DNA from 2 places in the Kitasatospora sp. NPDC038210 genome. Region 1 is predicted to be linked to the other one. Evidence: predicted binding sites of a transcription regulator. Region 1 holds the regulator's gene; the other holds the start of a gene.

The links. The regulator HspR, encoded in region 1, represses chaperone genes until heat shock. The targets are predictions, from matches to a motif close to TTGAGNNNNNNNNNCTCAA.
Region 2: the regulator HspR is predicted to act here: its motif matches at 4,586-4,604, upstream of lon (endopeptidase La).

What each region holds. Positions count from the first base shown of each region.
Region 1 covers NZ_JBVJYK010000004.1:321,288-337,006, reverse strand. Annotated here, with positions in the region: partial or broken gene manB (mannose-1-phosphate guanylyltransferase) at 26-1,099, opposite strand; gene ACZ7KX_RS10645 ((Fe-S)-binding protein) at 1,484-3,709, opposite strand; gene dnaK (molecular chaperone DnaK) at 4,084-5,931, shown strand; gene grpE (nucleotide exchange factor GrpE) at 5,928-6,545, shown strand; gene dnaJ (molecular chaperone DnaJ) at 6,691-7,857, shown strand; gene ACZ7KX_RS10625 (heat shock protein transcriptional repressor HspR) at 7,865-8,404, shown strand; gene ACZ7KX_RS10620 (hypothetical protein) at 8,640-9,635, shown strand; gene ACZ7KX_RS10615 (hypothetical protein) at 9,643-9,828, opposite strand; gene ACZ7KX_RS10610 (hypothetical protein) at 10,231-10,857, shown strand; gene ACZ7KX_RS10605 (helix-turn-helix domain-containing protein) at 11,204-11,368, opposite strand; gene ACZ7KX_RS10600 (hypothetical protein) at 11,605-11,784, shown strand; gene ACZ7KX_RS10595 (helix-turn-helix domain-containing protein) at 11,962-12,894, opposite strand; gene ACZ7KX_RS10590 (LuxR C-terminal-related transcriptional regulator) at 12,884-13,879, opposite strand; gene ACZ7KX_RS10585 (TDT family transporter) at 14,644-15,719, opposite strand, start outside.
Region 2 covers NZ_JBVJYK010000006.1:192,134-207,852, forward strand. Annotated here, with positions in the region: gene ACZ7KX_RS14915 (ABC transporter permease) at 1-171, shown strand, start outside; gene ACZ7KX_RS14920 (ROK family transcriptional regulator) at 299-1,513, opposite strand; gene ACZ7KX_RS14925 (GtrA family protein) at 1,531-2,097, opposite strand; gene lon (endopeptidase La) at 2,152-4,563, opposite strand; gene ACZ7KX_RS14935 (rhomboid-like protein) at 4,914-5,684, opposite strand; gene ACZ7KX_RS14940 (response regulator transcription factor) at 6,248-6,985, shown strand; gene ACZ7KX_RS14945 (sensor histidine kinase) at 7,079-8,266, shown strand; gene ACZ7KX_RS14950 (multifunctional oxoglutarate decarboxylase/oxoglutarate dehydrogenase thiamine pyrophosphate-binding subunit/dihydrolipoyllysine-residue succinyltransferase subunit) at 8,500-12,246, shown strand; gene ACZ7KX_RS14955 (serine/threonine-protein kinase) at 12,542-14,539, shown strand; gene ACZ7KX_RS14960 (DUF6104 family protein) at 14,591-14,770, shown strand; gene ACZ7KX_RS14965 (DUF4097 family beta strand repeat-containing protein) at 14,984-15,719, shown strand, end outside.

The sequences.
Region 1 (15,719 bases):
TGCCGGCCGGGCAGCCGCCCGGGCCGGCCGAGGTGCGGACGGCGCCGACCGGCAGCAGGGTGCCGCAGGCGATCCGGATGCCGTTCGGCAGCTCGTTGTCCGACTCCACGATCGCGCCGTCGCCGATCACCGCGCCGTCCAGCGCCGAGCGGTCGCCGATGGTCGCGAAGGCGCCCACGATCGAGTCCTTGACCAGGGTGTCCGGGCCGATCACCGCGCCGGGCAGGATGACGCTGCCCTCGACGATCGCGCCGGCCTCGACCACCGCGTCCTCGGCGACCACGCTGCCCCCGCTGAGCACCGCGCCCGGGTGGACGGTGGCGCCGGGCAGCAGCAGGGCGTCGCCGGTCGGACCGGGGACGGCCGGGGAGTCGACCTTGCCGAGCACCAGGTCGGCCGAGCCGCGGACGAACGCGGCCGGGGTGCCGAGGTCCAGCCAGTACGAGGTGTCGACCACGCCGCGCAGCAGGGCGCCGGTGGCCAGCAGCTCGGGGAAGGTCTCGCGCTCGACGGACACCTCGCGGCCGGCCGGGATGCGGTCGATCACGGACCGGGTGAAGACGTAGCAGCCGGCGTTGATCTGGTCGGTGACGATCTGCTCCGGGGTCTCCGGCTTCTCCAGGAACTCCAGCACCCGGCCGTTCTCGTCGGTCGGGACGAGGCCGAAGGCGCGCGGGTCCTCGACCCGGGTGAGGTGCAGGGTGACGTCGGCCCCGGCGGCCACGTGGCCGTCGCGCAGGGCGGCGATGTCCAGGCCGGAGAGGATGTCGCCGTTGAAGACCAGGACCGGCTCGTCGGGGCCGCAGGTCAGGCCGGAGGCGGCGTTGCGGATGGCCCCGCCGGTGCCCAGCGGTTCGCGCTCGGTCAGGTAGACCAGCTCGATGCCGTACGGCGTGCCGTCCTGGAAGTGGTCCTCGAACACCTCGGCCAGGTACGAGGTGGCCAGCACGACGCGGGTGACGCCGGCGGCGGCCGCACGGGCCAGCTGGTGCGCGATGAACGGGACGCCTGCCACCGGCAGCATGGGCTTGGGGGTGTGGGTGGTCAGCGGACGCAGTCGCGTGCCCTTACCACCGACCAGCATGATCGCCTCGGTCATGGTCTGCGCTGTTCCCCTTGTGGTCTCTGCGGCCCGGCCCGGCGGCCGGTGCCTCCGTCGGTGTTCTGGAGTCGGTGTTCTGGAATCGGTGTTCTGCAGTCGGTCTTCCCGACCCGTCCGGCCGGCGCGGGTCGGCACCCGTCCGGCCTTGTGTCCGGCGCGGGTCGACCGGCACGGAGCCGGTCCGGCGCCTACTGTATTTCCTTCCAACCGAATGCCCGTCCGGCGCCTGTGCGACGGAGATCACTCGCCGCCCGCGGCCGGTGTCGCCGCGCGCCTCGGCAACGACCCAAAAGCCCGGCCCGGTGGGCGCGTTGGCGGCGTCCACCGGGCCGGGCAGTTGTAGCAGAACTGTCGAACAGCGGGCTTTCGGCCGGTGGACTGCTAGGCGTCCACCGTCGCGGGCCGCTCCTCGGCCTCGGCCGGCGGGGTGGCCTTCACCGAGTCGAGCAGCAGCTGGGCCACGTCGACCACCTTCAGGTTCTCCTTGGCCGCGCCCTCGTTCTTCTTGCCGTTCACCGAGTCGGAGAGCATCACCAGGCAGAACGGGCAGGCGGTGGAGACGATGTCGGGGTTGAGCGACAGCGCCTCGTCCACGCGCTCGGTGTTGATCCGCTTGCCGATGCGCTCCTCCATCCACATCCGGGCACCGCCGGCGCCGCAGCAGAAGCCGCGCTCCTTGTGGCGGTGCATCTCCTGCTGGCGCAGACCCGGGACCTTGTCCATGATCTCGCGCGGCGGGCTGTAGACCTTGTTGTGGCGGCCCAGGTAGCAGGGGTCGTGGTAGGTGATCAGGCCCTCGACCGGGTTGACCGGGACGAGCTTGCCCTCGTCGATCAGGTGCTGCAGCAGCTGGGTGTGGTGGATCACCTCGAAGTGCCCGCCGAGCTGCGGGTACTCGTTGGCGATGGTGTTGAAGCAGTGCGGGCAGGTGGCCACGATCCGCTTGGTCGGGGCGTCCTCCAGCGCGGCGTTCAGCGTCTCGACGTTCTGCGCGCCGAGCATCTGGAAGAGGAACTCGTTGCCCAGGCGGCGCGGGGAGTCACCGGTGCAGGTCTCCTCCTTGCCGAGGATGGCGAACTTCACGCCCGCGGTGTGCAGCAGCTCGGCGAAGGCCTTGGTGGTCTTCTTGGCGCGGTCCTCCAGGGCGCCGGCGCAGCCGACCCAGTAGAGGTACTCGACCTCGGCGGGGTCGATGTCCTCGCCGATCACCGGCACCTCGATGCCGGTCTCCTTCTTGAGCTCCTTGACCCAGTCCAGGCGCGCCTTGGTGGCCAGGCCCCACGGGTTGCCCTTGTTCTCCAGGTTCTTGAGCATCGTCCCGGCCTCGGTCGGGAAGTTGCTCTCGATCATCACCTGGTAGCGGCGCATGTCGACGATGTGGTCGACGTGCTCGATGTCCACCGGGCACTGCTCGACGCAGGCGCCGCAGGTGGTGCAGGACCACAGGACGTCCGGGTCGATGACGCCGTTCTCCTCGGCGGTGCCGATCAGCGGGCGCTCGGCCTCGGCCAGGGCCGCCGCCGGGACGTCCTTCAGCTGCTCGGAGGTGGCCTGCTCGTTGCCCTCCATGTCCTTGCCGCCGCCGGCCAGCAGGTACGGGGCCTTGCCGTAGGCGTGCTCGCGCAGGCTCATGATCAGCAGCTTCGGCGAGAGCGGCTTGCCGGTGTTCCAGGCCGGGCACTGCGACTGGCAGCGGCCGCACTCGGTGCAGGTGGAGAAGTCGAGGATGCCCTTCCAGGAGAAGTGCTCGACCTGGGAGACGCCGAAGACGGCGTCGTCGGCCGGGTCCTCGAAGTCGATCGGCTGACCGTTGCTGGTCATCGGACGGAGCTCGCCGAGCGCGGTGCCGCCGTCCTCCTCGCGCTTGAAGTAGATGTTGAAGAAGCCGAGGAACCGGTGCCAGGCGACACCCATCGAGGGGTTGAGGCCGATGGTGGTCGCCCACGCGAACGAGATGCAGATCTTCAGCATCGCGAACAGGTAGATCAGGTTCTCCAGCGTGCCGTGCGACAGCCCGCTGAGGGCGGTGACGAGCGGGTACGAGACCAGGTGCTCCGGACCGTACGAGTCGACGCCGTTGAGGGCGCCCTCCAGCGCGCGCAGCATCAGGATGCAGAGGCCGATGCCGAGGATCGTGTACTCGACGTAGAAGGCCTGCCAGGCGATCGAGCCGGCGAAGCGGGACTTGCGGCCGGAGCGCGACGGCAGGCTCATCAGCCGGATCACGATCAGGACCAGGATGCCCAGCGTGGTCAGGGTGCCGACGAGCTCGACGAAGAGCTGCCAGATCATCCAGTGGCCGATGATCGGCAGCGCGAAGTCGGCGTCGAACAGCTGGCCGAAGGCGTTGACGATGGTCAGCACCAGGCTGAAGAAGCCGACGGCGACGAACCAGTGGGCGATGCCCACGATCCCCCAGCGGTTCATCCTGGTGTGACCGACGAATTCGGTCGCGACGGTCTTCACCCGCTGGGCGGGCTGCCCGAAGCGGGTGGAGTCCTGCGCACCGGTGCGCACCACCTTGTAGATGTACAGCGCCGCACGGGCGGCGAGCGCGGTGCCGATCACGAACGTGACCAGCGAGATGACGATCGCTGCTAGCTGCATCGGCTCTCCGTCTCCTGCGGCTTTGCGGTTGAGCAGTCTCTGTGTTCCACGGTTGTCGGCTTCGATTGTACTGGTGGGTAACTTGCCGGGCCGACGGCCCGGACATTACCGGTCGCTAACACTTCTCCAGAAGATTCCCAAGCTATGGCGGCAGTCACGCGGTCGCAGCCGCGCCACGACGGGGCGCCGCCCGCCGTCCGGGCGGACCGGCGCCCCGCCGGCCCGGACCGGCCCCGCAACGGCCCCGCAACGGCCCCGCCGCGCAGTGACGCTCAGCAAAGTTGAGCGACACCCGCTCATGGCTGTTGACGCTACCCGTCGGGTCATGCATCCTTGAGCCTGTAAAGCTCAACTCTTCCGTGGAGGTATCTACGATGGCACGCGCGGTCGGCATCGACCTCGGCACGACGAACTCGGTCGTCAGCGTTCTGGAGGGTGGCGAGCCCACCGTCATCACGAACGCCGAGGGCGCTCGGACCACGCCGTCCGTCGTCGCCTTCGCGAAGAACGGCGAGGTCCTGGTCGGCGAGGTGGCCAAGCGCCAGGCGGTCACCAACGTCGACCGCACCATCCGCTCGGTCAAGCGCCACATGGGCACCGGGTGGAAGATCAACATCGACGGCAAGGACTTCAACCCGCAGCAGATCTCGGCCTTCGTGCTGCAGAAGCTGAAGCGCGACGCCGAGGCGTACCTGGGCGAGACCGTCACCGACGCCGTCATCACCGTCCCGGCGTACTTCAACGACTCCGAGCGCCAGGCCACCAAGGAGGCCGGTGAGATCGCGGGCCTCAACGTCCTGCGCATCGTCAACGAGCCGACCGCGGCCGCCCTCGCGTACGGCCTCGACAAGGACGACCAGACGATCCTGGTCTTCGACCTCGGCGGCGGCACCTTCGACGTCTCCCTCCTGGAGATCGGCGACGGGGTCGTCGAGGTGAAGGCCACCAACGGTGACAACCACCTCGGTGGTGACGACTGGGACCAGCGCGTCGTCGACCACCTGGTCAAGGTCTTCCAGTCCGGCCACGGCGTCGACCTGTCCAAGGACAAGATGGCCCTGCAGCGTCTGCGCGAGGCCGCCGAGAAGGCCAAGATCGAGCTGTCCTCGTCCTCCGAGACCTCGATCAACCTGCCGTACATCACGGCCTCCGCCGAGGGCCCGCTGCACCTGGACGAGAAGCTCACCCGGGCCCAGTTCCAGCAGCTGACCGCGGACCTGCTGGAGCGTTGCAAGGTCCCGTTCCACAACGTCATCAAGGACGCCGGCATCTCGCTCTCCGAGATCGACCACGTCGTCCTCGTCGGCGGCTCGACCCGCATGCCGGCCGTCGCCGAGCTCGTCAAGGAGCTGACCGGCGGCCAGGACGCCAACAAGGGCGTCAACCCGGACGAGGTCGTCGCCATCGGCGCCGCGCTCCAGGCCGGTGTCCTCAAGGGCGAGGTCAAGGACGTCCTCCTGCTGGACGTCACCCCGCTGTCCCTCGGCATCGAGACCAAGGGCGGCATCATGACCAAGCTGATCGAGCGCAACACCACGATCCCGACCAAGCGCTCCGAGATCTTCACCACGGCCGAGGACAACCAGCCGTCCGTGCAGATCCAGGTCTACCAGGGCGAGCGCGAGATCGCCGCGTACAACAAGAAGCTCGGCATGTTCGAGCTGACCGGCCTGCCGCCGGCGCCGCGCGGCCTGCCGCAGATCGAGGTCACCTTCGACATCGACGCCAACGGCATCATGCACGTCGGCGCGAAGGACCTCGGCACCGGCAAGGAGCAGAAGATGACCGTCACCGGCGGCTCCTCGCTGCCGAAGGACGAGGTCGACCGCATGCGCCGCGAGGCCGAGCAGTACGCGGAGGACGACCACAAGCGCCGCGAGGCCGTCGAGACCCGCAACTCCGCCGAGCAGCTCGTCTACTCGACCGAGAAGTTCATCGCGGACAACTCCGACAAGCTCCCCGCCGACGTCAAGACCGAGGTCGAGACCGCCATCGGCGAGCTCAAGGAGGCCCTGAAGGGCGAGGACATCGCGAAGATCCGCGAGGCCTCGGAGAAGGTCTCCACCACCGCGCAGAAGCTCGGCCAGGCGCTGTACGCCAACGCCGACGCCACCGCCGGTGCGGCCGGTGCCGGTGACTCCGCCCAGGCCAAGGCCGAGGACGACGTCGTCGACGCCGAGATCGTGGACGACGAGAAGCCCAAGGGCGGTGCGTCGGCATGACGGACAAGCCGCAGGGCGGCAAGCCCGGCGACGACTCCGCCGCCGAGGAGGCCGTGATCAAGGCCGCCGAGGAAGCCGCGGCGGCCGGTGCCGCCGAGGGCGCCTCGGAGGAGCTCGCCACCGCCAAGCGCGAACTGGCCGAGCGCACCGGCGACCTGCAGCGTCTGCAGGCCGAGTACCAGAACTACCGCAAGCGGGTCGAGCGCGACCGGCTGACCGTCCGCGAGATCGCGGTCTCCAACATCCTGGAGTCCCTGATCCCGGTCCTGGACGACATCGGCCGCGCCCGCGAGCACGGCGAGGTCACCGGCGGCTTCAAGTCCGTCTCCGACTCGCTGGAGACGGTCGTCGCCAAGCTGGGCCTGCAGCAGTTCGGCAAGGAGGGCGAGCCCTTCGACCCGACCATGCACGAGGCGCTGATGCACAGCTACTCCTCGGACGTCACCGAGGACACCTGCGTCCAGATCCTCCAGCCCGGTTACCGCATCGGCGAGCGGATCATCCGCCCGGCGATGGTCGCCGTCGCGGAGCCCCAGCCGGGCAGCCAGACGGCCGCCGACACCGACGCCAAGTCGGGCGACGCGGACAAGTCCGACGGTGGCTCGGACAGCTGACAACCTGTGACAGCTGACAACCAGTGCGCTGCGGAGTCGTACGCCGGCCAGTACGGCGGCCGGCTCCGCAGCGCGCTGTCAACGGCGTTGCGTTCTGCTGCTGTTGACAGCACAGTGACGATGGACTCGGGAGGTGGCTCAAGCCGTGAGCGGTAAGGACTACGTGGAGAAGGACTACTACAAGGTCCTCGGCGTGCCCAAGGACGCCACCGCCACCGAGATCAAGAAGACCTACCGCAAGCTCGCGCGCGAGTTCCACCCCGACGCCAACAAGGGTGACAGCAAGGCCGAGGAGCGGTTCAAGGACATCTCCGAGGCGTACGACGTCCTCTCCGACGAGAAGCGCCGCAAGGAGTACGACGAGGCCCGCAGCCTCTTCGCCAACGGCGGCTTCCGGGCCGGCGGCGGCCCCGGCGGCACCGGCAGCTACAGCTTCGACTTCGGCGACCTCTTCAGCGGCACCCAGGGCGGCGGCGGCGCCGGCGGCGGGCTCGGCGACGTCTTCGGCGGCCTGTTCAACCGCGGCGGCGGCACCCGGCAGGCCCAGCCGCGGCGCGGCGCCGACGTCGAGACCGAAGTGACCCTCTCCTTCGAGGAAGCGGTCGACGGCGCGACCGTCCCGCTGCGGATGACCAGCCAGGCCCCCTGCCGCACCTGCAACGGCACCGGCGCCAAGTCCGGCACCACCCCGCGGGTCTGTCCCACCTGCGTCGGCGCGGGCACCGTCAGCCGCGGCCAGGGCGCCTTCGCGCTCTCCGAGCCGTGCAAGGACTGCCGCGGCCGGGGCATGATCGTCGACGACCCGTGCACCGACTGCCACGGCAGCGGCCGGGCCAGCTCGGCCCGCACCATGCAGGTCCGCATCCCGGCCGGCGTCCACGCCGACCAGCGGATCCGGCTCAAGGGCAAGGGCGCCCAGGGCGAACGCGGCGGCCAGCCCGGCGACCTCTACGTCACCGTGCACGTCGACCCGCACCCGGTCTTCGGGCGCAAGGGCGACAACCTCACCGTGACCGTCCCGGTCACCTTCCCCGAGGCGGCCCTCGGCGCCACCATCGAAGTACCCACCCTCGGCGGGCCCTCCGTGAAGCTCAAGCTGCCCCCGGGCAGCGCCAACGGCCTCACCATGCGCGCCCGCGGGAAGGGCGCCACCCGCAAGGACGGCACCCGCGGCGACCTCCTCGTCACCGTCGAGGTCGTGGTCCCCCAGCACGTCAGCGGCGACGCGCTGGACGCCCTGGAGCAGTACCGCGAGGCCACCGCCTCCGACGATCCGCGAGCAGCCCTCTTCCGGGCGGCGAAGGGAGCGTGACGACCAGATGTCCCCGATGAATCCGATCAACCCGGTCAACCCCGGTGGCTCGATCGGCCCCGGCGTCGGCGAAGGCCTGCCCGGGGACGGCACCCGCCGCACCCGCCGGGCCCCCTCGGCCGCGCCGCCGTACGTCCTCACCGAGGACACCCCGGTGTACGTCATCTCCGTGGCCGCCGAACTGTCCGGCCTGCACCCGCAGACCCTGCGCCAGTACGACCGCCTCGGCCTGGTCTGCCCCGACCGCACCGCCGGCCGCGGCCGCCGCTACTCGGCCCGCGACATCCAGCAGTTGCGCGAGGTCCAGCGGCTCTCCCAGGACGAAGGCATCAACCTGGCGGGCATCAAGCGGATCATCGAGCTGGAGAACCAGGTCACCGCCCTGCAGTCCCGCGTCGCGGAACTGGTCGACTCCCTGGAAGGCGCCGCAACCGCCCTCCAGCAGCGCGAGGCCGCCGTCCACGCCTCCTACCGCCGCGACCTCGTCCCGTACCAGCCGCCCACCCCCCAGTCCAGCGCCCTCGTCGTCTGGCGCCCCAAGCGCTGACCGACGGCCCCGCCCGGACACCGCCGCCGGCCCCCTCCTGTTCGGGGGGTGCCGGCGGCTGCGTCGGTGTGGCAGCCTCCTTCCTGCCGGACGGGTACCGGTTCAGCTGCGCGTCGGCGAATGCCTGTGCGACAGTTGCATCGGAAATCTGGCATGGGATACGACTGAGCAAGGCCGAAAGGCCCACGCCGACGGCAAGGAGCGACAGATGGGTGGGACTGAAGGATCCGGTCCCATGACCAGCACGCACAACCAGCTCTCCCCCGGGGCCAGATCGCTCTACAAAGCCGTTGTTCAGCAAGACGGCAGAGTGGTTCCGGCTGAGCGTGAGGAGAGCGACGACTCTCTCCGCGAATTGGTCGAAATTGGGCTGCTGGTACCGGATACAGAGAATCCCGGAATGCTCGTCGCCGTCGACCCGAAGCAGCTCACCAATGGCCTCGCGGCCGCGTGGCAGCGCAAGGCGCTTGAGTTGCTCAGCCGAGCCGCCGCGCTGCCCGCAGACTTCCAGGAACTTGCCCAGGCCTACGGCAACGGGGAGCGCCGCGGTCACGGTGGCGGCTCGATCGAGCACCTCCACGGCCTGGCCGAGATCAACCGTCGCCTGGTCGAACTCATGGAGAGCAGCCGTGAGGAGGTGCTGAGCGCCCAACCGGGCGGAGGATCGCGATCTTTCCCCACCGAGGCGGCGATCGCCCTGGACACCGACATGCTTCGCCGAGGGGTCTCACGGCGGACCCTCTACCAGCCGAGCACGCGGTACTCGGCCCCCACGCGCGAGTACGTGGCGGCCATGACCGCTGCCGGCGGCGAGGTCCGCACGCTGGGCGAGCCGTTCACCAGAATGATCATCGTCGACCGTACGGCTGCGTTCATTCCACTGACCGGCGATCAGCCCCGGGCCGCATTCATTCAGGACGAGGCCGTGATCGGCTTCATGGTCAGCCTGTTCGAAAGCTTCTGGGAGCGGGCCATACCGTTCCAGGGGGGGCTCGACGTTCCACCAGAAGTCGTGTCCAGACTGCGCGAGAATATCGTCAGGATGATGCTTCAGGGGGTCGGCCATCGCGTCATCGCCAGGAATCTGGGCCTGAGCGAACGCACCCTCGCGAGACACCTCGCGGAAATGCGTGAGGAACACGCCGCAGAGACCTTGTTCCAGCTCGGGTGGAAGCTGGCCGAGAGTCGCCGCGACGCGCCGCTGTTCGATCAGAGCGAGACGCTCTACTGAGCCCGGCTCAGGTCCAGATCACATCGTCCGCCTGAGACGCCACAGCCGGCCCCTGCGCAAGGACGGACGACGGTTGCTGAACGTGCGCCTGCGGCATGGTCCAGATCACGTCAGCCTGCGCAGAGGTCGAACCGAGCAGGACCGCCGCTGCAGCCAGCACCACTGCGGTCGCGAACCGGCGCGCCTTGGCCACTGTGACCACTCCCTCTCCGACAACGTTGAGCTTTCAGCCAATCGGCTCCGCATGAGCCGCAGCGCTGATTATGCTGCACGATCCCGAACGTGTCAGCGAGTAGTCCTCGGTGATGCTCGCCCCCATGACAACTCTTCCAAGCCTTAGGCCCGCCACGAGGCCGATCAGCATGTCATCTCTCTGCCAGGCAGCGAGATGACACCTCATGCCAGTGGACTCCCAGGCGGGCTCAGCGACACGATCAGTGCACCGACTGATCGCCGCGTGAAGTTGCGACACAGACGGATGTGTCCACATCAATAATGCACGCAAGCTCAAGTGTCGCAGGCACGAGTATCTCCCCAAACAGCAGCAGCCACTGGGACCCGTCCCCGACCCGGTCGGCCTTTCAACGGAGTCGACATGACTGACCACTACCAGGGCTCCACGACCCGCCACCTTGACAACGCCCCCGAGGGCCGGCGTGCACGTGTGTTCCTGGCCGCGCCGCTGATGCGGCTCACCGGGCCGGCGGACAGCGTGGTGACGCTCGCCAGCCGGACGCGGCTGACGACGCTCCGCACCACGCTGCTCCGCAGCGGTGCCGCCGTGTACAGCGCGCACCACAGCGATGCCTGGACCATCTCCGGCCGCGCCCCGGAGCCCCGCGTTCCGTCCGACTTCCGCGCCCTGCAGTCCGCGGACCTGGTGTTCGCCTACGTGGGAGCGCCGCTCTCGGCCGGCGTGAGCCTGGAGCTGGGCTGGGCGTCGGCGCTGCGGAAGCCGATCGTCCTCCTCGTCGACGAGGCCATCACCCACAACCCGCTGATCGCCACCATCGAGCAGGTCGCCCCCGTCCTGCCGCTGGTCTTCGACGACACCTGGTCGCAGGAGGCCCTCAACCACACGGTCGAGACCGCCCTCGACTGGGCCGGCATGGCGCTCTCCCTGCGCGAGGGCTTCTGGACCGCCCCCGGCGAGCAGTTCAACGTCCCCCGGCAGCAGCCCCCGGTCCCCGGCTACTGGCCGACCGGCGCCGCCACCGGCTGAGCAGCACTCACGCAGCCGGGCGGTGTGACCCTCGACCGTCCGCTCGCTCAGGCCCATCGGCACCGTCAGCACCATCGCAGGATCCGCCACCACGGCGGCGACCCCGTTGCCAGGGGTCGCCGGGATCAGCGCGACGGTGCGATCGAAGACCCGGGCCCGACGCAGCAACAGGAGGGCGCCGACCGGTGGATCCTGCTCGGCCGGGAAGTCAGGGCCTTGTGCGGACAGTCCCTGACGAACCGGGCGATCACAGGCCGGATCCGGTCGCTCCCAGCCCTCGAAAGCGTCCCGCCGGTCGACTTCCCTCCGGCGGGACGCCGTGCGGTGGGCCCGGGGCGGACCGAGCTCAGGCATCACGGGCGCCCCTCATCTGCCGGCCCAGCTGGAACAGGGTCCCGGCGTCGTGCAGCTCGCGCAGCCGGGCGATGTGGGCGGCGACCGTCCGCTCGCTCAGGCCGAGGCGGGTGGCGATGGCCCGTTGGGTGTGGCCTTGGGCGAGCAGGCGGGCCACCTGCTCGTGGACCGTCGGCGTGGCGGAACCGTTCGCGAGGGCCGCCCAGTCGACGCCTTCGGCCTGTTGCCAGAGCTGTTCGAAGGTGTCGACGACGAAGCCGACCGTCGCCGGGTCCGCCGGCCACGGCGGCGCTGCTGTAGTCGTCGGCGGCGGGGATGACGGCCACCGTCCGGTCGAAGACCAGGAAGCGTTCGAAGGGGACGGAGACGACCCGGGTGGTGCAGCCGAGCCCGGTGACTTCGGCTGCGAACCGGACGGTCAGCGGGTCGAGTTCGGCCGAGGGCTCGTACGACGTCCTGACGGTGCGGCCGCGTTCGTGGATGCGCCGGGCGCGGTCGCGGGAGTCGGGCAGCAGCTCCGCCATCCCGGTGCCGATCCGCTCGGTGGCGACCCTCGGGTCGACCGCGCTGTAGGCGGCGTCCTGCAACTGCGTTACCAGCAGGCCGAGTTCCTCCAACCGCCGGAGGGCGGACTCGTCCTCCGCGCCGATGTCGGCGATCGGGACGCGGCCGCCCTCGCGCAGGATCGCGAGGTAGAGCTCGCGGGCGGCCGGGTCCGGGAGGGCGGCGGCGAGGTGCGTGGAGGGGGTGTCAGTCATGGTGCTCCCCGCGCAGGCGCCAGCCGAGGTGGAAGAGGGTGTCGGCGCCGTGGCGGTCGCGCAGGCGGGAGATGTGGGCTGCGACGGTGCGTTCGCTGAGGCCGAGGCGGGTGGCGACGGCGCGCTGGGTGAGGCCGCGGGCGAGCAGGCGGCCGATGCGGACGGTGGTGGGGTGCGGGGGGTCGAGGTGGCGGTCGGCGGGGGTGGCGCGGGCCCAGTCGCGTTCGAAGTGGGCGACCAGGTGGGCCACGACGGCGGGGTCGGTGAGGAAGGTGGCGCGGCTGCGGTCGTCGGAGGCGGGGACGACGGCCGTCGTGCGGTCGAAGACCAGCAGCCGGTCGTACGGTTCGGCGAGGAGCCGGACCCGGGCGCCCTGGCGGGTGCGGAGGGCGACCTGGCGGCGGACGTTGTGGTCGGCGAGGGCGGCCGGCTGGTAGACGGTGCGCAGTGAGCAGCCGCGGCGGAGCAGGGAGAGGTCCTGGGCGAGGGCCATCCGCAGGCCGTCGACCGGGCGCGGGCCGGGTTGGGCGGCCAGGACTTCTTCCCGGCATTCCGAGATGAGTTCGGAGATGCGCTGGCGGATGTCGACGTTGCCGTCGATGCGGACGGCGTCGCCGCGCGGTCCGTCCGGTCGGCGGACGGCGTCGTAGGCGAGGGTGAGCGGGGCGAGGGCGCCCGGGAGCTGTTCGGCGTACTGGAGCAGCCGGGTGGCGCGGGTGCGCAGTTCGGTGCCGATGCGGTCGCCGAGGGCTCGTGGGTTGGCGGCGGTCCAGCCGGTGGCGGAGGCGGTGAGGAGGCCGCGGGCGACGAGGGCGGCGAAGGCGGGGCGGTCGGCGGGGGCGAGGTGTTCGGGGCGCAGCCGGCCGCCGGCCCGGACGGCGGTGAGGTAGAGGGCCCGCTCGGCCGGGCCGGGCTCATCGGTCATCGCGGGCGCCTCTCATCAGCCAGCCGAGCTGGAAGAGGGTCTGGGCGCCGTAGCGGTCGCGCAGGCGGGAGATGTGGGCGGCGACGGTGCGTTCGCTGAGGCCGAGGCGGGTGGCGACGGCGCGCTGGGTGAGGCCGCGGGCGAGCAGGCGGCCGACCCGGTCGGGGATGGTGCGGGCGGGGCCCTGGCCGAGGGCGGCGGCGGCTTCGGTGGTGTCGGCGCGCACCCAGTCGCGTTCGAAGGTGCCGACCAGGAAGGTGATGGTGGCCGGGTCGCTGATGAAGGCGGCGGTGCTGTTGTCGTCGCTGGCGGAGATCACGGCGACGGTCCGGTCGAAGACGATGAGCCGCTGGAAGGGTTCGTCGAGGACGCGGATGAGGGAGCCGTGCCGGGTGACCTCCTCGGCGTAGGCGAGGGCGGGCGGCTCGGCGAGGGCGACCGGCTGGTAGATGGTGCGCAGCGAGCAGCCGCGCTGGAGGAGCTGGACGTCCTGGCGGACGGCGACCTGCAGGGTGTCGGCGGGGCGGTGGCCCGGCTGTGCGGTGAGGACCTCGAAGCGGCAGTCGGAGACCAGTTGGGAGATCCGCTGGCGGATGTGGACGTGCCCTTCGACGTGGACGGCTCCGCCGGACCGGCCGGAGGGGCGAGGCATGGCGTCGTAGGCGCGGGTGAGGCCGTCCAGGGCGCCGGGGAGGCTCTCGGCGCGGACCAGGAGCCGGGTGGCCTCGCTGCGGAGTTCGGCGCCGAGCCGGTCGCTGACCGAGCGGGGGCTGACGGCGGTGTAGCAGCGGTCCATCGGGTTGACCATCAGCAGGCCGATGTCGATGAGCTGTTGGAGGGCGGCCCGGTCGGTGTCCGTGACCCCTGCGCAGGGGATGCGGCCGCCTTCGGCGATGATCGCCAGGTACAGCTGGCGGGCGGCTTCGTCGGGTTCCTCGATCACGGGCGCCGCCTGGTGCGGCGCGACCGCCGGTTCAGCCGTCACGTCGCACTCTCCCTGCCGGACGCGTGTGCCTGGTGTTGCCCGCGTCACCCCGCCGGCTCGCCGCGCGAGCCGCCCGAGCCGCGGGTACCGGTCGTCGGCCGGTTGCCGGTTGCCGGGCGCTCACGGTACCGGGTGCCGGTACGGCGTGATCATGCGGTCCGGCGGTCACGGCATCCGTCGTGACGGCGGGCCCCCGGGTCCGGGTGCCGTCGCACGCCGGGCTGTCCGGGGGCCGCCGTCCGCACGCCAATGCCACGGCACTTCCGTCGAGGCGGAGCAGCAACGCCTCGACGGCTCCGGTTCCGGGGGCCATCACCACACATGGTCCCCGGCCGGCGCTCTTCCCCCCCGTTCCACTGGCGCGGGATTGGTGCGCCTGCGGTCAGTTCCGAAGAGCAAGTCGCCACCATCGGGCTGCGGTTGCCCGGACGACTTGGCGTGTCTCCACCATCACAGCGTGACGGCCGGTGAACAAGTGCCGCCCGAGTGCATGTTCGCGCAATTGCAGCTATCTGCACCGCGGGGCGGGCGCGGGGAGACGGGCGGCGGGGCGGGTTCCGGTAAAGGCCGAGGCCAGCGGGGGGTGCGGGTGGCGCCCGGCGGTACCGCCGGTTGGCTGTGCACGGTCAGAGTGCGGGTGCGCATTCCTGCAGCGGCCTCATGGTCCTGAGCTGCATGTCTACGCGCGGTGACCATCGGACCCCGCCCGGCCGCCCCGTCCGCCCGCCCCGTCCGCCCGCCCGGCCCGGCCCGGCCCGGCCGCCTCAGCGCGCCAGCAGCCGACCGCGCGCCAGCCCGGCCGCGGTACCGCCCGCCGCGAGCGCCCACGCCAACGCCAGCAGCAGGTACAGCCCGGCGGCCAGCGCGGTGAAGCCCCCGAACCCGGTGTGCCGGGCGAGCGCGGAGGCGCCGGTGACGCAGGTGCCGATCGGGAAGGTGTACGCCCACCAGGTCATCGCGAAGGGCATCCCGGCCCGGCGGGCCCGCAGGTTGGCGGCGAGCGCGACGGCCAGCCAGAGCACGGCGACCCCGATCACCGCGACGCCGTACAGCTCGGCGAGGTCCAGCATGACGGGCGCCAGTGCGGGCAGCACCGGGCGGGCGGCGTCGGCGAGCTGGTGGACGGCGGTGACGGACTGGCCGAGCGGGCCGAGCACCAGGAAGAGGGAGGGGGTGAGCACCAGGGTCGGCAGCTTGCTGTGGAGCAGGCCGGTGAACACCACCGGCAGCAGCACCAGGGTGGCCAGCAGCCCGATCCCGAACAGCGCGCAGCAGCCGTACAGCATGGCCTGCTGCGGTGCTCCGGAGGGCAGGTGCGGGACCAACACCGGTCCGCAGGCGGAGGCGACCAGCGGGGCGACCACCGGCAGCAGCCAGGTCGGGTTGGCCTCCAGGGCGGAGAGCCGGTGCCGGGTGATCATCAGGTACGGGACGCCGCCGGCGACGGCCAGCGCGTACAGGGTGCCGACACCCCACAGCACGGCGTCGACGGCGACCGCCGGGCCGGTGCCGATGACCCGGGAGCCGAGCAGCACCGTCCCGAGGCCGACCGCGAGCACGGCCATCGGCGGACAGCCGTAGAAGACGGCGGTGGCCGGGGTGTCCAGCAGCTGGGCGCGCGCGGCCCCGCGGTGCCGGGTGAGGTGGACCAGCCGGGCCGAGGCCAGCACCAGCAGGGCGGCCAGGCCGAGCGCCCACATCACCTCGCCGAAGCCGACCAGCCCGGGCAGTCGCACCGGCAGGACGGCGGCGCCGTTGCCGAGGATCGCGGTGCCCATCACGGCGGCGTACCAGTTGGGGCCGAGCTGGGCGAGGTCGTACCGGGAACGGCGGGCGGCGG
Region 2 (15,719 bases), on a different contig from region 1:
GGCACCGGCGTCACCAAGTCGATCGCCTACTTCGACGCGACCAACCTGGGGATGCCGATCCTGGTCCTGGTGATCTGGGCCCTGGTCGGCATCGGCATCGCGTTCCTGGCCGTCCTGCGCGGCCCCCGTGCCGAGCAGCCCGAGCGCGAGCCCGTCAGCGTCGAGGCGTGATCCTCGCCGCTCCCCGGCAGCACCGAGCCCCCGGCCCCACCGGCCGGGGGCTCGGCCCGTTCCGGCGGCGGTTCGGCGCGTTCCGGACCGGGGCACCGCGTTCCGGGCGGGCGGACCGTACGGAGGGTCAGCCGACCGAGAGCATCCCCGGGTCGGCGACGATGGCGCGCACGACGCTCACCGCCGCACCCGACAGCGGGCCGCGGCGGCCCAGCCGGGAGACGGTCAGCCGGTCCTCGGCCCACGGCCGGACGGTGACCCGGGCGGCCAGCTCGGTGCGCATGGCGGGGAGCAGCCAGGGCGCCAGCCGGGCGTAGCCGCCACCCAGGACGACCTCGGCCGGGTCCAGCAGGTTCACCGCGCCGGCGGCCGCGATGCCGAGCGCCGACCCGGCGCCGGCCAGGGCCGCCCGGGCCGCCCGCTCGCCGGCCCCGGCCCGCTCGGCGAGCAGCGTCACCCAGTCGCCCCGGGCGCCGGACAGTCCGGCCGCCGCCAGCACCGCCGCCTCGCCCGCGTACTGCTCCAGGCAGCCGTGCGCCCCGCAGGCGCAGCGGGGTCCGTCCGGGCGGACCGGTACGTGGCCGAACTCGCCCGCGTGGCCGCGCGCGCCGCGCAGCAGCCGTCCGCCGACCACGATCGCGGCGCCGACCCCGGCCTCGGCGGAGACGTAGAGGAAGTCCTCCGGGCCGTCGCCCAGCCAGCGCTCGGCCAGCCCGCCGAGGTTGGCCTCGTTGTCGGCCTCGACCGGCAGCTCGGCCAGGCCGTCCGCGGCCGGTCGCAGGGCCGCGCGCAGTTCGGCGGCCACCGGGACGTCCTGCCAGCCCAGGTTGGCGGCGCGCTGCAGCACCGCGCCGGAGTCGCCGACCAGTCCGGGCACGGCCAGGGTGAGTCCGGCCGGGCGCAGGCCCGCCTCGGCGACGACCGCGCGCAGCAGCTGCGCGAGGTCGGCCATGACGGCGGCGGGCTCCCGGCCGCGGCTGGAGATCTCCCGGCGCCGCGAGGCGCGGACCTCCCCACGCAGGTCGACCACGCAGGCGCCCAGGTGACGGACGCCGATCTCGGCGCCGAGTCCGCCGGGGCCGAGCGGGTTGAGTCCGAGCGCGGTGCCGGGGCGGCCGACCTTGCCGCTGGGCGCGGCCGGGCCCGCCTCGACCACCAGGCCGGCGGCGATCAGCTGTTCGGCGAGCGAGGAGACCGCGGCCCTGGTCAGTCCGGTCTCGGCGGCCACCTCGGCGCGGGAGCGCGGGCCGCGCGCGATCACCCCGAGCACCAGCGCCAGGTTGGCCCGGCGCATGCCCTGCTGGCTGGCGGGCCCGGTCCGGACACCGTCCGGTTCGTGCATCAGGCTCACCTCGCCCCCTACGACACATCCCGTGGCATCTCGGGTGCAGCGTAACCGGGTTCCGGGGACACCGTCCCGACCAGGCCGGGTCCGGCCGCCGGACGGTCGGCGAGCCGGGTGAAGACCCACCGCTGCATCGCCCAGAAGCGGAACAGCATCGCGATGAAGGTGCCGACCACCATGCCGCTGAGGAAGTCCGCGACCTCCTGGGTGAAGGAGCTGACGTACGGCTCGCGCAGGTCCAGCACGTACCGCGAGATCGCCAGCGGCACGTCGTTGACGCCGATCGCCACCGCGCTGACCAGGAAGAACAGCAGGGCCTCACGCTGGCGGCCGCCGGCCCGGAAGGCCCAGCGGCGGTTCAGCACGTACGAGACGACGGTGGCGATCACGGTCGCGACGGTCAGCGCGACCACCGGCTTGTGCTGCAGCACGGTGAACTTGAGCTCCAGGTTGATCACCATGGTGAGCACGAAGCAGGTGCCCCCGACCAGCAGGAACTTCACCAGCCGGCGGTGGCGCACCAGGAAGGGGCGCAGCCGGTCCGGCACCCGGGCCAGGGCGCGCTGCGTGGGGGACGGCATCTCCGCAGTCTCGCACGCGGAGATGCCGTCGGCCCCTGGAACCGGCAACGCGGATCAGGCGGCCGCCACCAGTACCTCGGCCGGCTCCAGCGCCAGCTCCAGCACCTCGCGGACGTCCGACACCGGGTGGACGGTGAGCCGCTCCAGCACCTCGGCCGGGACGTCGTCCAGGTCGGCCTCGTTGCGCTTGGGGATGATCACCGTGGTGACCCCGGCCCGGTCGGCGGCGAGCAGCTTCTGCTTCACCCCGCCGATCGGCAGCACGCGCCCGGTCAGCGACACCTCGCCGGTCATCGCCACGTCGGTGCGCACCTTGCGGCCGGAGAGCAGCGAGGCGAGTGCCGTGGTCATGGTGATGCCGGCGCTCGGCCCGTCCTTGGGGACGGCCCCGGCCGGGACGTGCAGGTGCACGCCGCGGTCGCGCAGCGAGGTGACCGGCAGTTCCAGCTCGGCGCCGCGCGAGCGCAGGAAGGAGAGCGCGATGTGCGCGGACTCCTTCATCACGTCGCCCAGCTGCCCGGTGAGGGTCAGCCCGGTGCCGCCGGTCTCGGCGTCGGCCAGCGAGGCCTCGATGTAGAGGACGTCGCCGCCGGCACCGGTCACCGCGAGGCCGGTGGCCACGCCGGGGACGGCGGTGCGGCGTTCGGTCGGCTCCTGGGCGGACTCCGGCACGTGGTGCGGCCTGCCGATCAGGGCGCGCAGGTCCTCCGCGCCGACCGCCGCGGGCAGCTCGCGCTCGCCCAGCTCGGCCTGCGCGGCGATCTTGCGCAGCACCCGGGCGATCGAGCGCTCCAGGTTCCGGACGCCCGCCTCGCGGGTGTACTCCCCGGCGAGGCGGCGCAGCGCCGTCTCGTCGACGCTGACCTGCTCGCCGCCGAGACCGGCCTTCTCCAGCTGGCGCGGGAGCAGGTGGTCGCGGGCGATGACGACCTTCTCGTCCTCGGTGTAGCCGTCCAGCCGGACCAGCTCCATCCGGTCGAGCAGCGGCTCGGGGATGGCCTCCAGCACGTTGGCGGTGGCGAGGAAGACGACGTCGGAGAGGTCGAGCTCGACCTCCAGGTAGTGGTCCCGGAAGGTGTGGTTCTGCGCCGGGTCCAGCACCTCCAGCAGGGCGGCGGCCGGGTCCCCCCGGTAGTCGGAGCCGACCTTGTCGATCTCGTCGAGCAGGACGACCGGGTTCATCGAGCCGGCCTCCTTGATCGCCCGCACCAGCCGGCCGGGCAGCGCGCCGACGTAGGTGCGCCGGTGGCCGCGGATCTCGGCCTCGTCCCGGACGCCGCCGAGCGCGACCCGGACGAACGTGCGGCCCATGGCGCGGGCCACCGACTCGCCGAGCGACGTCTTTCCGACCCCGGGAGGCCCGACCAGGGCCAGCACCGCGCCGCCCCGGCGGCCGCCGACCAGGCCGAGCCCCTGGTCGGCCCGGCGCTTGCGGACGGCCAGGTACTCGACGATGCGCTCCTTCACGTCGGCCAGGCCGGCGTGGTCGGCGTCCAGCACCGCGCGGGCGCCGGCGATGTCGTAGGCGTCCTCGGTGCGCTCGTTCCAGGGCAGCTCCAGGACGGTGTCCAGCCAGGTGCGGATCCAGGAGCTCTCGGGCGACTGGTCGGAGGCGCGCTCCAGCTTGTCGACCTCCTTGAGCGCGGCCTCGCGGACGTTCGCGGGGAGGTCGGCGGCCTCGACCCGGGCGCGGTAGTCGCCCTCCTCGTCGGCCGGCTCGCCGTTCAGCTCGGCCAGCTCCTTGCGGACGGCCTCCAGCTGGCGGCGGAGCAGGAACTCCTTCTGCTGCTTGGCCACGCCCTCCTCGACGTCCTTGCGGATGGTGTCGTTGACCTCCTCCTCGGCGAGGTGGTCGCGCAGCAGGGTCAGCGCGTACTCCAGGCGGGCGACCTGGTCGGCCTCCAGGAGCACCTTGAGCTTCTGCTCCGCGGTGGCGAAGGGCGCGTAGCCGATGTTGTCGGCGAGCTCGCCGACGCCCTCGATCTGGGCGACCCGGTCCACGATCTGCCAGGCGCCGCGCTTGCGCAGCCACTGGGTGGACAGCGCCTTGTACTCCTTGACCAGCTCGGCGGCCCGGCCGGCCACCGGGGTGCCCACGGAGGACTCCCGGAACGGGGTGGTCTCCACCCAGAGGGCGGCGCCGGGGCCGGTGGTGCCGACGCCGATCCGGAGCCGGCGCACGGCGCGCACCAGCGCGACCGGCTGGCCGGCGGTGTTCGGACCGTCGGCCAGCCGGCCGACCTGCTCCACGGCGGCCAGTGTGCCGGCCGCCGCGTACGAGCCGTCCACCCGCGGGACCAGCAGGACCTGCGGCTTGCCGCCGCCGGCGGCCGCGGCGCGGGCGGCCTCGACGGCGGCGCGCACCTCGGTGTCCTTCAGGTCCAGCGGGACCACCATGCCCGGCAGGACGACCTCGTCGTCGAGCGGCAGGACGGGCAGGGTGAGCGGTGTGGACGTCGATGCCATGATCTCTCCCCAGTCAGTGAACTTGAGTCGACCTGACTAAGGCTTGGCGGGGGCCGGATGTTCCCGGGGTTCAGTTCGCCGTGAGCGAACACGATCCGGCCGGGAAGGCGGCGCGGGCGGCCCGCGGGCGGGCCGTCAAAAGCGCACCTGGGAAGCGTCCGTCGAATCTGGGGAATTCCTGGACGCGCCGGGGGAGCCCGGCCCCCCGAACCCCGGCGCATGAACGTCAGCACGCGAAACTCGGCACGTGAATGGCAGCGCATGAACGGCTGCACGTGAACGTCGGCGCGTGAATGCCCGCACGTGAATGCCGGTGCGTCGACCTCGGCGCGAACCTCGGCGCGCGAGCCTCAGCGCGCGGTCCACACGCGCGCCCCGCCGCGCGCCGGCGCGGCGCCGACCGTCGCGGCGCGGTACCGGGGCGGGCGCCGTTCGATGCGCCGCAGCCAGCGCCAGAGCGCCACCCCCGTGAGCACCGCGGCCGGGTGCCCCACGGCGGTGACCACGTCCTTGTCGGAGGCGATCTGCTCGGCGATCATCAGCCCGGCGCCGCCCAGTGCGAGCAGCCGCCCGGGCCAGGAGAGCAACCCGGCCACCGCGCCCAGGCAGGCGAGCACGCCGTAGCTGACCCCGATGTCCAGGTGGTCCATCGCCTCGGGCGCCATCCGCCCGGTCTCCACCGCGAGGATCACCACGCCCTGGGAGAGCAGCGTGGCCGCGACGTGCCCGGCCGCGAAGACCGCCGCCGCCCTGGCCGGCCCGACCTTGCGCTCCAGCGGTGCGAGGGTGAAGGCGAATCCCCACAGGTACGGCATCCACACCTCGCCGGCCACCCAGAACCCGCTCAGGACGAGGGCCCGGACGGGATGCTGGAGCAGGTTGTGGCCGTCCGAGCTGGAGGCCTCCTGCAGGCGCTGCACGAGTTCAGGGTCCGCGAGCCCGGCGAAGGTCGTGGTGGCTCCCACGACGGCGAGGTACCCGAGGGTGAAGGGGTTGCGCCGGGGTGTCGGCACGCGTTCCAGCAGCCACCGCACGACGCCGGTGCGAAGCCCGTGCCGGAGCATCCCGTACGGCGCTCCCGCGGGCGCGCAGCCGTCGGCGTCCCGCCGCAGACCCGCCATGCCGCCTCCGCTCCGCACCCGTGGCCGCCGGCTCACTCCCCGTGCCCAACGTACCGGCACGCACCGCGGGTTCCGCCCGGACGGGTGTTGTCGTGGCCACGGTACGTCGAGGTTCTGGGAGGCAGCTGGGAAAAGCCCGTGAAGACCGCCGCCTCGGCGGAGTGCCGGATTCCCGACATTGGTCCAGACCTTGTTTCGATTGACGCGTCAGTAGGGCCTCTGACCGGCGACTTGGCGTCAACTCGACTGCATACGTACCGTTACGCAGTGAAAATTCGCCGGGTAAGGTATCGGCCCGTGCCCACTCGTGCAGTGGGTCAGCGGGCGGCCCGAACAGCCGGCCCACGGGCCGGAAACGTCCGGTCCACCTGCCGGAAAGCATCCGTTGTCCGTACGCTGCGAAGTGCGCGGGAGAAGTGGGCGGCCGACGAGTCCGTCCTCGCCTCCCGATCGCGCGACGGGACGGCGGACCCGGCACAGTCCACGACGGAACAAGACTACGAGCGGAGCCCCGCCATCCCCACAGGTGGCCGGCCCGCAGCCCTGGGGGCGGTGGCGTGACCGTGACAGAAATTCAGCAGGACAACGTCAACACCGGCGGCACGGTGAGCAGCCAACGCAGAGTGCTGGTGGTGGAGGACGAGCCGACGATCGCCGAGTCGATCGCAGCCCGACTGGGTGCGGAGGGCTTCAAGGTCGCCGTGGCCCACGACGGCCCCGGCGCGGTCGACGGCTTCCACACCTGGCAGCCGGACCTCGTCGTCCTCGACATCATGCTGCCCGGCTTCGACGGCCTGGAGGTGTGCCGCCGGATCCAGGCCCAGCGCCCGGTGCCGGTGCTGATGCTGACCGCGCGCGACGACGAGACGGACCTGCTGGTCGGTCTCGGCGTGGGCGCGGACGACTACATGACGAAGCCGTTCTCGATGCGCGAACTGGCCGCCCGGGTCAACGTGCTGCTGCGCCGCGTCGAGCGCGCCCAGCAGGCCGCCCGCACGCCCGCGCTCGGCAGCCTGCGCTTCGGCGAGCTGGAGATCGACCACGTGCAGCGCCGGGTCCGGCTGGCCTCGGGCGACGTCCACCTGACGCCGACCGAGTTCGACCTGCTCGCCTGCCTGGCCGCCCAGCCGCGCGCGGTGCTCACCCGCGAGCAGCTGCTGGCCGAGGTCTGGGACTGGACGGACGCGTCCGGCACCCGCACGGTGGACAGCCACGTCAAGGCGCTGCGCCGGAAGATCGGTGCCAGCTGGATCCGCACCGTGCACGGCGTCGGGTACGCCCTGGAAGCCCCGCTCTCCTAGGCCGACCCCGGACGACGGGCCGCCGGGGGGCCCGTGTCCGGACGACGCCTGGCCACCACGCGGGGGGACACCCGCGGGGACCACAGGGAACCAATGACCTTTCCACAGCAACGCAACGGGGAATCCGACGGCGCGCGGCCGCAGCCGCTGGCCGTCCGTGCCGCCCACCGGGTCTGGGCCGACATCCGGCCGCTCGACCCGGTCCGCTCGATCAAGGGCAAGCTCGCCCTGCTGGTGATCGTCTCCGTGTTCCTGGCCACCGGGATGGTGGTCGTGGCGATCCGGTCCGAGACCCAGATCCGGATCATCATGGTCTTCTCCATGATCGCCTCGCTGCTCTTCATGCAGTTCCTCGCGCACGGGCTGACCGCCCCGCTGCGCGAGATGACGGACGCCGCCCGCGCGATGGCCTCCGGCGACTACAGCCGCCGGGTCGAGGTGAACTCGCGCGACGAGATCGGCGAACTCGCGGCCGCCTTCAACGGGATGGCCGCCGACCTGGAGGCCGCCGACCAGCACCGGCGCGAGCTGGTCGCCAACGTCTCGCACGAGCTGCGCACGCCGATCGCCGCGCTGCGCGCCGTCCTGGAGAACGTGGTCGACGGTGTCGTCCAGCCCAATCCGGCGACGCTGGGGGCGGCTCTGGAGCAGACCGAGCGGCTCGGCCGCCTGGTCACCCACCTGCTCGACCTCTCCAAGATCGACGACGGCGTGGTCGACCTGGACGCGCGCCGCTTCGAGGTGCGCGAGTTCCTGGACGGCGTGCTGCGCGGGGTCACCGTGGACGGCGCGACGGCCGGCGGGGCCTTCTCCCGACGCGGGGACGTCCGGCTGGCCCTGGAGGTCAGCCCGGCCGGCCTGACCGGCGTGGCGGACCCGGAGCGGCTGCACCAGGTGGTCGCCAACCTGGTCGACAACGCCTGCAAGCACTCCCCGCCCGGCGGGACCGTGACGGTGCGCGCCCGGCCCGACGGCGAGGACGGCGCCCTGCTGCTGGAGGTCCAGGACGAGGGCCCGGGCATCCCCCCGGCCGACCGCACCCGGGTCTTCGAGCGGTTCAGCCGCAGCGGCACCGCGACCGCCGCCGGACCGGGCGCGGACGGCGGCACCGGTCTGGGCCTGGCCATCGCCCGCTGGGCGGTGGACCTGCACGGCGGGCGGATCGCGGTCGCCGAGTCGCCGCGCGGCTGCCGGATCGAGGTCCGCCTGCCCGGGCGACGGCCGGGCGACGGCCGGGACATTTGTCACAGATCCGACACAGACGCATACGAAGATCGTTAGCGGATTACTGTACGGGTTTGTCCGGTTTGCTCCGGGTATCAGGCGCCTTCGACGCCGATCGGTTCCCCTCAGATACGGCTTTCTAACGTACTTTTTCAGCCAAACTGCAGGTCAGGACTGTGATCTGGACGACGCCTGGCCCCCGGGGACTGCGCGATCATCGGTCAGGGGCGTAGCCTTAATCCCCGCTGTCCAAACATCCCAAAAGGAAGCGGAAGAGGGCGGTTGCCGCCGTGTCGCCACAGTCCCAAGAAACCCCCAACAGCTCGGCAAGCTCCACTGGCTTCGGCCCCAATGAGTGGCTCGTCGACGAGATCTACCAGCAGTACCTCCAGGACCCGAACTCGGTCGACCGAGCCTGGTGGGACTTTTTCGCCGACTACAAGCCCGGTACCGAGGTGACCCCAGTGACCCAGGCCGCGACCCAGGCCGGCCCCACGCCGACCCCTGCCGCTGCCCCCGCGCCCGCCGCTGCTGCTCCGGCCGCGCCCGCCACCGCCGCACCGGCCGCCCCGGCCGCCCCGGCCCCGGCTGCCGCCCCGCTCGCCGCCGCGCCCGCCGCGCCCCCGGCCCCGAAGGCCGCCGCCCCGGCCCCGGCCGCGCCCGCCGCCACCGCCGGCCCCGAGCTGGTCCAGCTGCGCGGCCCGGCGAAGGCCGTCGCCAGCAACATGGACGCCTCGCTGGAGGTGCCGACCGCGACCTCGGTCCGCGCCGTGCCGGCGAAGCTGTTGATCGACAACCGCATCGTCATCAACAACCACCTGCAGCGCGCCCGCGGCGGCAAGGTCTCCTTCACCCACCTGATCGGTTACGCCCTGGTCCAGGCCATCAAGGCCGCCCCGGGCATGAACCACAGCTACAAGGTGGAGGACGGCAAGGCCTTCCTGGTCAAGCCGGAGCACGTCAACCTCGGCCTGGCCATCGACCTGGTCAAGCCCAACGGTGACCGCCAGCTGGTCGTCGCGGCCATCAAGAAGGCCGAGACCCTCGACTTCTTCGGCTTCTGGCAGGCCTACGAGGACATCGTCCGCCGGGCCCGCGCCAACAAGCTGACCATGGACGACTTCACCGGCGTCACGGTCTCGCTGACCAACCCCGGCGGCATCGGCACCGTGCACTCCGTGCCGCGCCTGATGCAGAACCAGGGCACCATCGTCGGCGTCGGCGCCATGGAGTACCCGGCCGAGTTCCAGGGCTCCGCCCCGGAGACCCTGTCCCGCCTGGGCGTCTCCAAGATCATGACGCTGACCTCGACCTACGACCACCGCGTCATCCAGGGCGCGGCGTCCGGCGAGTTCCTGCGCGAGATCCACCGCCTGCTGCTCGGCGAGAACGGCTTCTACGACGAGATCTTCGAGTCGCTGCGGATCCCGTACGAGCCGGTCCGCTGGGCCACCGACGTCGCCACCACCCACGACGACGAGGTCAACAAGACCGCGCGCGTCATGGAGCTGATCCACTCCTACCGGGTCCGCGGTCACCTGATGGCCGACACCGACCCGCTGGAGTACAAGCAGCGCAAGCACCCCGACCTGGACGTCACCACGCACGGCCTCACCCTGTGGGACCTGGAGCGCGAGTTCGCGGTCGGCGGCTTCGGCGGCCAGAAGATGATGAAGCTCCGCGACATCCTCGGCCTGCTGCGCAACACCTACTGCCGCACCGTCGGCATCGAGTACATGCACATCCAGGACCCGAAGCAGCGCAAGTGGCTGCAGGAGCGCCTGGAGAAGCCGTACTCCAAGCCCGAGCGCGAGGAGCAGCTGCGGATCCTCCGCCGCCTGAACTCGGCCGAGGCCTTCGAGACCTTCCTGCAGACCAAGTACGTCGGCCAGAAGCGCTTCTCGCTGGAGGGCGGTGAGTCGCTGATCGCGCTGCTGGACGCGACCATCGACGCCGCCGCCGAGCACCGCCTGGACGAGGCCGTCATCGGCATGGCCCACCGCGGCCGCCTGAACGTGCTGGCCAACATCGTCGGCAAGCCGTACGGCAAGATCTTCGGCGAGTTCGAGGGCAACCTCGACCCGAAGTCGATGCACGGCTCCGGCGACGTCAAGTACCACCTGGGCGCCGACGGCACCTTCACCGGCCTGGACGGCGAGACCATCAAGGTCTCGCTCGCCGCGAACCCCTCCCACCTGGAGGCCGTGGACCCGGTCGTCGAGGGCATCGCCCGCGCCAAGCAGGACATCCTGGACCAGGGCGGCACCACCTTCCCGGTGCTGCCGATCCAGATCCACGGCGACGCGGCCTTCGCCGGCCAGGGCGTCGTCGCGGAGACCCTGAACATGTCGCAGCTGCGCGGCTACCGCACCGGCGGCACCGTGCACGTCGTGGTGAACAACCAGGTCGGCTTCACCGCCGCCCCGGCGTCCTCGCGCTCCTCGATGTACTGCACCGACGTGGCCCGCATGATCGAGGCCCCGATCTTCCACGTGAACGGCGACGACCCGGAGGCCGTGGTCCGCGTCGCGCGGCTCGCCTTCGAGTTCCGCCAGGAGTTCCACAAGGACGTGGTGATCGACCTCATCTGCTACCGCCGCCGCGGTCACAACGAGGCCGACAACCCGTCGTTCACCCAGCCGCTGATGTACGACCTGATCGACAAGAAGCGCTCGGTGCGCAAGCTGTACACCGAGGGCCTGATCGGTCGCGGCGACATCACCATGGAAGAGGCGGAGCAGGCGCTCCAGGACTTCCAGGGCCAGCTGGAGAAGGTCTTCGCCGAGGTCCGTGACGCGGCCCAGGCGCCGGCCGACGCCACCGCGGGCAAGCCGGTCGCCGACTTCCCGGTCTCCATCCAGACCGGCATCTCCCAGGAGATGGTCAAGCGGATCGCCGCCTCCCAGGTGAACCACCCGGACTGGCTGACCGTCCACCCGCGCCTGCTGCCGCAGCTGCAGCGCCGCGCCGGCTCGGTCGAGGACAACACCATCGACTGGGCGATGGGCGAGACCCTCGCCATCGGCTCGCTGCTCATGGAGGGCCACCCGGTCCGCCTGGCCGGCCAGGACAGCCGCCGCGGCACCTTCGGCCAGCGGCACGCCGTCCTGATCGACCGCAAGACCGGCGAGGACTACACCCCGCTGCAGTACCTCACCGAGGACCAGGCCCGCTACACCGTCTACGACAGCCTGCTGTCGGAGTACGCGGCCATGGGCTTCGAGTACGGCTACTCGCTGACCCGCCCGAACGCGCTGGTCATGTGGGAGGCGCAGTTCGGCGACTTCGTCAACGGCGCGCAGACCATGGTGGACGAGTACATCGCGTCCGCCGAGCAGAAGTGGGGCCAGCACTCCGGCGTCACCCTGCTGCTGCCGCACGGCTACGAGGGCCAGGGCCCGGACCACTCGTCCGCCCGCCCGGAGCGCTTCCTCCAGCTGTGCGCGCAGAACAACATGACGGTCGCCATGCCGACCCTGCCGTCGAACTACTTCCACCTGCTGCGCTGGCAGGCGCACAACCCGCACCACAAGCCGCTGGTCGTCTTCACCCCGAAGTCGATGCTGCGTCTGAAGGCCGCGGCGAGTGCGACCGAGGAGTTCCTGTCCGGCTCGTTCCGCCCGGTCATCGGCGACACCACCGTCGACCCGGCGCAGGTCCGCAAGGTGGTCATCACCGCCGGCAAGTTCTACTACGACCTGGAGGCGGCCCGCACCGAGCGCGGCGTCACCGACACCGCGATCGTCCGGGTCGAGCGGCTCTACCCGCTGCCGGTGGCCGAGCTCCAGGAGGAGCTGGCCCGCTACGGCGACAACGTCCAGTTCGTCTGGGCGCAGGAGGAGCCGGACAACCAGGGTGCCTGGCCGTTCATCGCGATGAACCTGGTCGACCACCTGCAGGTCGTCATCGGCCGCAGCGCCGGCGGCTCCCGCCTGCGCCGCGTCGCCCGCACGACGGCCTCGTCCCCGGCGGTCGGCTCGGCCAAGCGGCACGCCGCCGAGCAGCAGGCGCTGATCGAAGAGGTCTTCTCGCTCTGACGCCAGACGCTGCGGCGCCCTGAGGCGCCGAGGGCTCACCGGCCCCCGTCCTCCCACCCGGGAGGACGGGGGCCGCGTCGTTCTCCGCCGCCCGCTCTCCACCGCCCGTTCCCGGGAGAACCGTTTCACCGTCGAGCCATGTCAAGGTTCCAGCTCTGCAACCAAACCGGAACCGCTGTGCACGGACTCCTGACGGATCGATAGGTTATGCCTCGCCAGAAGGACGTCGGACGCCAGTCGTCGCGCCCGCCGCCCCGGCCGTACCGCCTCACCGCTCTCCCAGGGGGACCACCACATGACCGCCGACACGCCTCGGGACGCCGGAAAGCTCCCTCCGGTCTTCCAGCCGCTCCTGCCGGACGATCCCAAGGAGGTCGGCGGCTACCGCCTGTTCGCCCGGCTCGGCGCCGGCGGCATGGGCCGGGTCTACCTGTCGTACACCCCGGGCGGGCGCCCGGTCGCGCTCAAGGTGGTCCGCCCGGAGTTCGCCGAGGACGGCGAGTTCCGCCGCCGCTTCGCCCAGGAGGTCAGCAACGCCCAGCGGATCCACGGGCTCTACACCGCGCAGGTGATCGACTCCGGCGGGCTGGACAGCGACGCCCCCTGGCTGGTCACCGCGTACGTCCCGGGCCCGTCCCTGCAGCAGGTGGTGCGGGAGAACGGCGCGCTGCCGGTGCGCACCGTCCTGCTGCTGATGGGCGGCATCGCCGAGGCCCTGCAGGCGATCCACAGCGTCGAGGTGGTCCACCGCGACCTCAAGCCCGCCAACGTGTTGGTCGCCGGGGACGGCCCGCGGGTGATCGACTTCGGCATCGCCCGGGCCGCCGACGCCACCGCGCTGACCGGCACCGGCTACCGGATCGGCTCGCCCGCCTTCATGTCCCCCGAGCAGGCCCAGGGGCGCCCGGTCACCCCGGCCACCGACGTCTTCGCGCTCGGCGCCCTGGCCGCGTACGTGGCCGGCGGCACCCCGCCGTTCGGCGACGGCCCGGACACCGCCGTGCTCTACCGCGTGGTGCACGAGGAGGCCGACCTGTCGGCCGTCCCGGCCGACCTGCGCGAGCTGATCCAGCGCTGCCTGGCGAAGAGCCCGGAGGACCGCCCCACCCCCGCCGAGATCATCCAGGTCGCCCGCAACCACCCGGAGGTCGGCGGCCAGCTGCGGTTCGGCGACGACTGGCTGCCGCGCGAGGTCAACACCGAGATCACCCGCCGCTCCGACCTGCCCAAGACCCCGCCGACGCCGCTGCCGGCCGCGCCCGCCACCCCGCCGACCCCGGTGCCCGCGATGCCGGCGATGCCGGCCGCCGCCCCGACCGCTCCCCCGCAGCCGCCCGTCGCGCCGACCCACCCCGTCGCCGCCCCGACCCACCCGGCCACCGCGGTGCACCCGCAGCAGCCGCCCGTGACGCCCCCGCAGGGCTTCGCGCCGCCGCCGCTCGGCTCGTACGGCGCCCCGCAGCCACCCACCGAGTCGCCGACCGCCCCGGTGCTGACCACCCCGCCGACCGTCCACCTGCAGCCCGAGCCGCCGTCGTACGACACCCCGCCGCCCGGCCCGGTGGTGACCGCCGACCCGCAGCCCGGGAAGGAGCCCGAGCCCAAGCGCAAGGGCGGGGTGTCCTGGAAGGTGCTGCTCACCGTCGCCCTGGTGATGGCGGTCGGCGGCACCGCGGGCGGCGTGGTGCTGATGAAGAAGCTGGACGACGGCAAGAAGAAGGACAGCTCCGCCAGTAGCAGCGGCCCGTCCACGCCCAACCCGGCGGCGGCCACGCCCAGGTCCACCCCGACCGGCACGAGCGGCACGAGCGGCGACGACGCCTCCCCCTCGGCCACCCCGACGAAGAGCAGCGGTTCCACCGACGCCTCGAAGAGCCCGACGGCCGGTGCCACCGTGCCGCGCAACAGCGTCTACACCGTGGTCTACCAGGACACCGAGCTGTACGCGACCAGCTACAGCTACAGCTTCGACCTGTCCGGCGGCAAGGTCGTGCCCGATTCCACCAGCCCCACCTGGGCCCTCGACCCGACCAGCATCGGCACCTTCGACCTGGACAGCAACTCCGACGCCTACATCAGCCGGGAGAACACGCTCACCCCGCAGAGCTGCTCGGCGGCGATCGACCGGGAGCCCACCAAGGACCTGAAGTTCGACGACCTGCCCCCGGGCCGGCTGTTCTGCCTGCGCAACCGGAAGAACGGCGGCGTCGTGATCGCCAAGGTGATCGAGCAGGGCAACAAGAGCAGCGGCGCGGTCAAGCTGTCGCTGAGCTACTGGCGCAACGACGGCTGACCCGTCCGGTCTATCCTGACCGGGTCAACCCCCATCGGACCGGAGCGAACCGTGTACTTCACCGACCGAGGCATCGAGGAGCTGCAGAACCGGCGCGGCGAGGAGGAGGTCAGCTTCGAGTGGCTGGCCGAGCGCCTGCGCGAGTTCGTCGACCTCAACCCGGACTTCGAGATCCCGGTCGAGCGGCTGGCCACCTGGCTGGCCCGGCTCGACGACGAGGACGACGAGTGACCCGGTGACGGCCTGCGAGAGGCCCGGGAGGCAACCGCCTCCCGGGCCTCTCGCGCGTCCGCGGACGGCCCCGGCCGGCGGCCCGTAGGGGAAGCCTCGGGGGCGGATCGGGGTCGGGATCGGGGTCGGGCACGCTTGACTCTCCCGGCACGCGATATATCGTCTTTAGAAGAGAACGCGATACATCGCGATCGGCAACGGGAGGCGGCAGAGATGAGCCAGTGGACGGTCGAGGGCCCCGAGAGGATCACCATCGACGACGCGGTCCGCGCGCTGCACGTGCGGATCATCGAGGGCACGGTGAACGTGGTGGCGGCCGAAGGCCCGGCCCGCCTGGAGGTCACCGAGCTCCAGGGCGATCCCCTGCACGTGACCGTGGTGGACGGCGTCCTGACGGTCACCTACAAGGACATCAACAGCTGGGGCGAGTTCGGCGACTGGCTCAAGTCGGTCGGCTCGGTCAAGAGCTTCTTCGGCTCGCTCAAGCGCAAGCGGGTCGCCGGCATCACCCTGACCGTGCCGGCCGACACCGAGGTCAAGCTCGGCACGGTCTCCGCCGGCACCACCGTCTCCGGCGTCACCGGGCACGTCTCGGTGCAGAGCGCCAACGGCGACACCACCCTGGTCGGGCTGACCGGCCGCACCGACGCCAACACCGTCACCGGTGACGTCGACGCCCAGTCGGTCGGCGGCCAGCTCCGGGTCAACACCGTCTCCGGGCAGCTGACCGTCGTCGCCGGCACCGCCGACCGGGTCCAGGCCAACGCCGTCACCGGGGCCGTCACCCTGGACCTCGACGTCGACGGCGAGGCCGACGTCAAGGTCACCACCGTCAGCGGCCCGGTCGTGGTCCGGATCCCCTCCCGCGCCGACGCCAAGGTCGAGGCGGGGTCCACCAGCGGCGACATCTCCAGCAGCTTCGAGCAGCTCAAGCTGAGCGGCTCCTGGG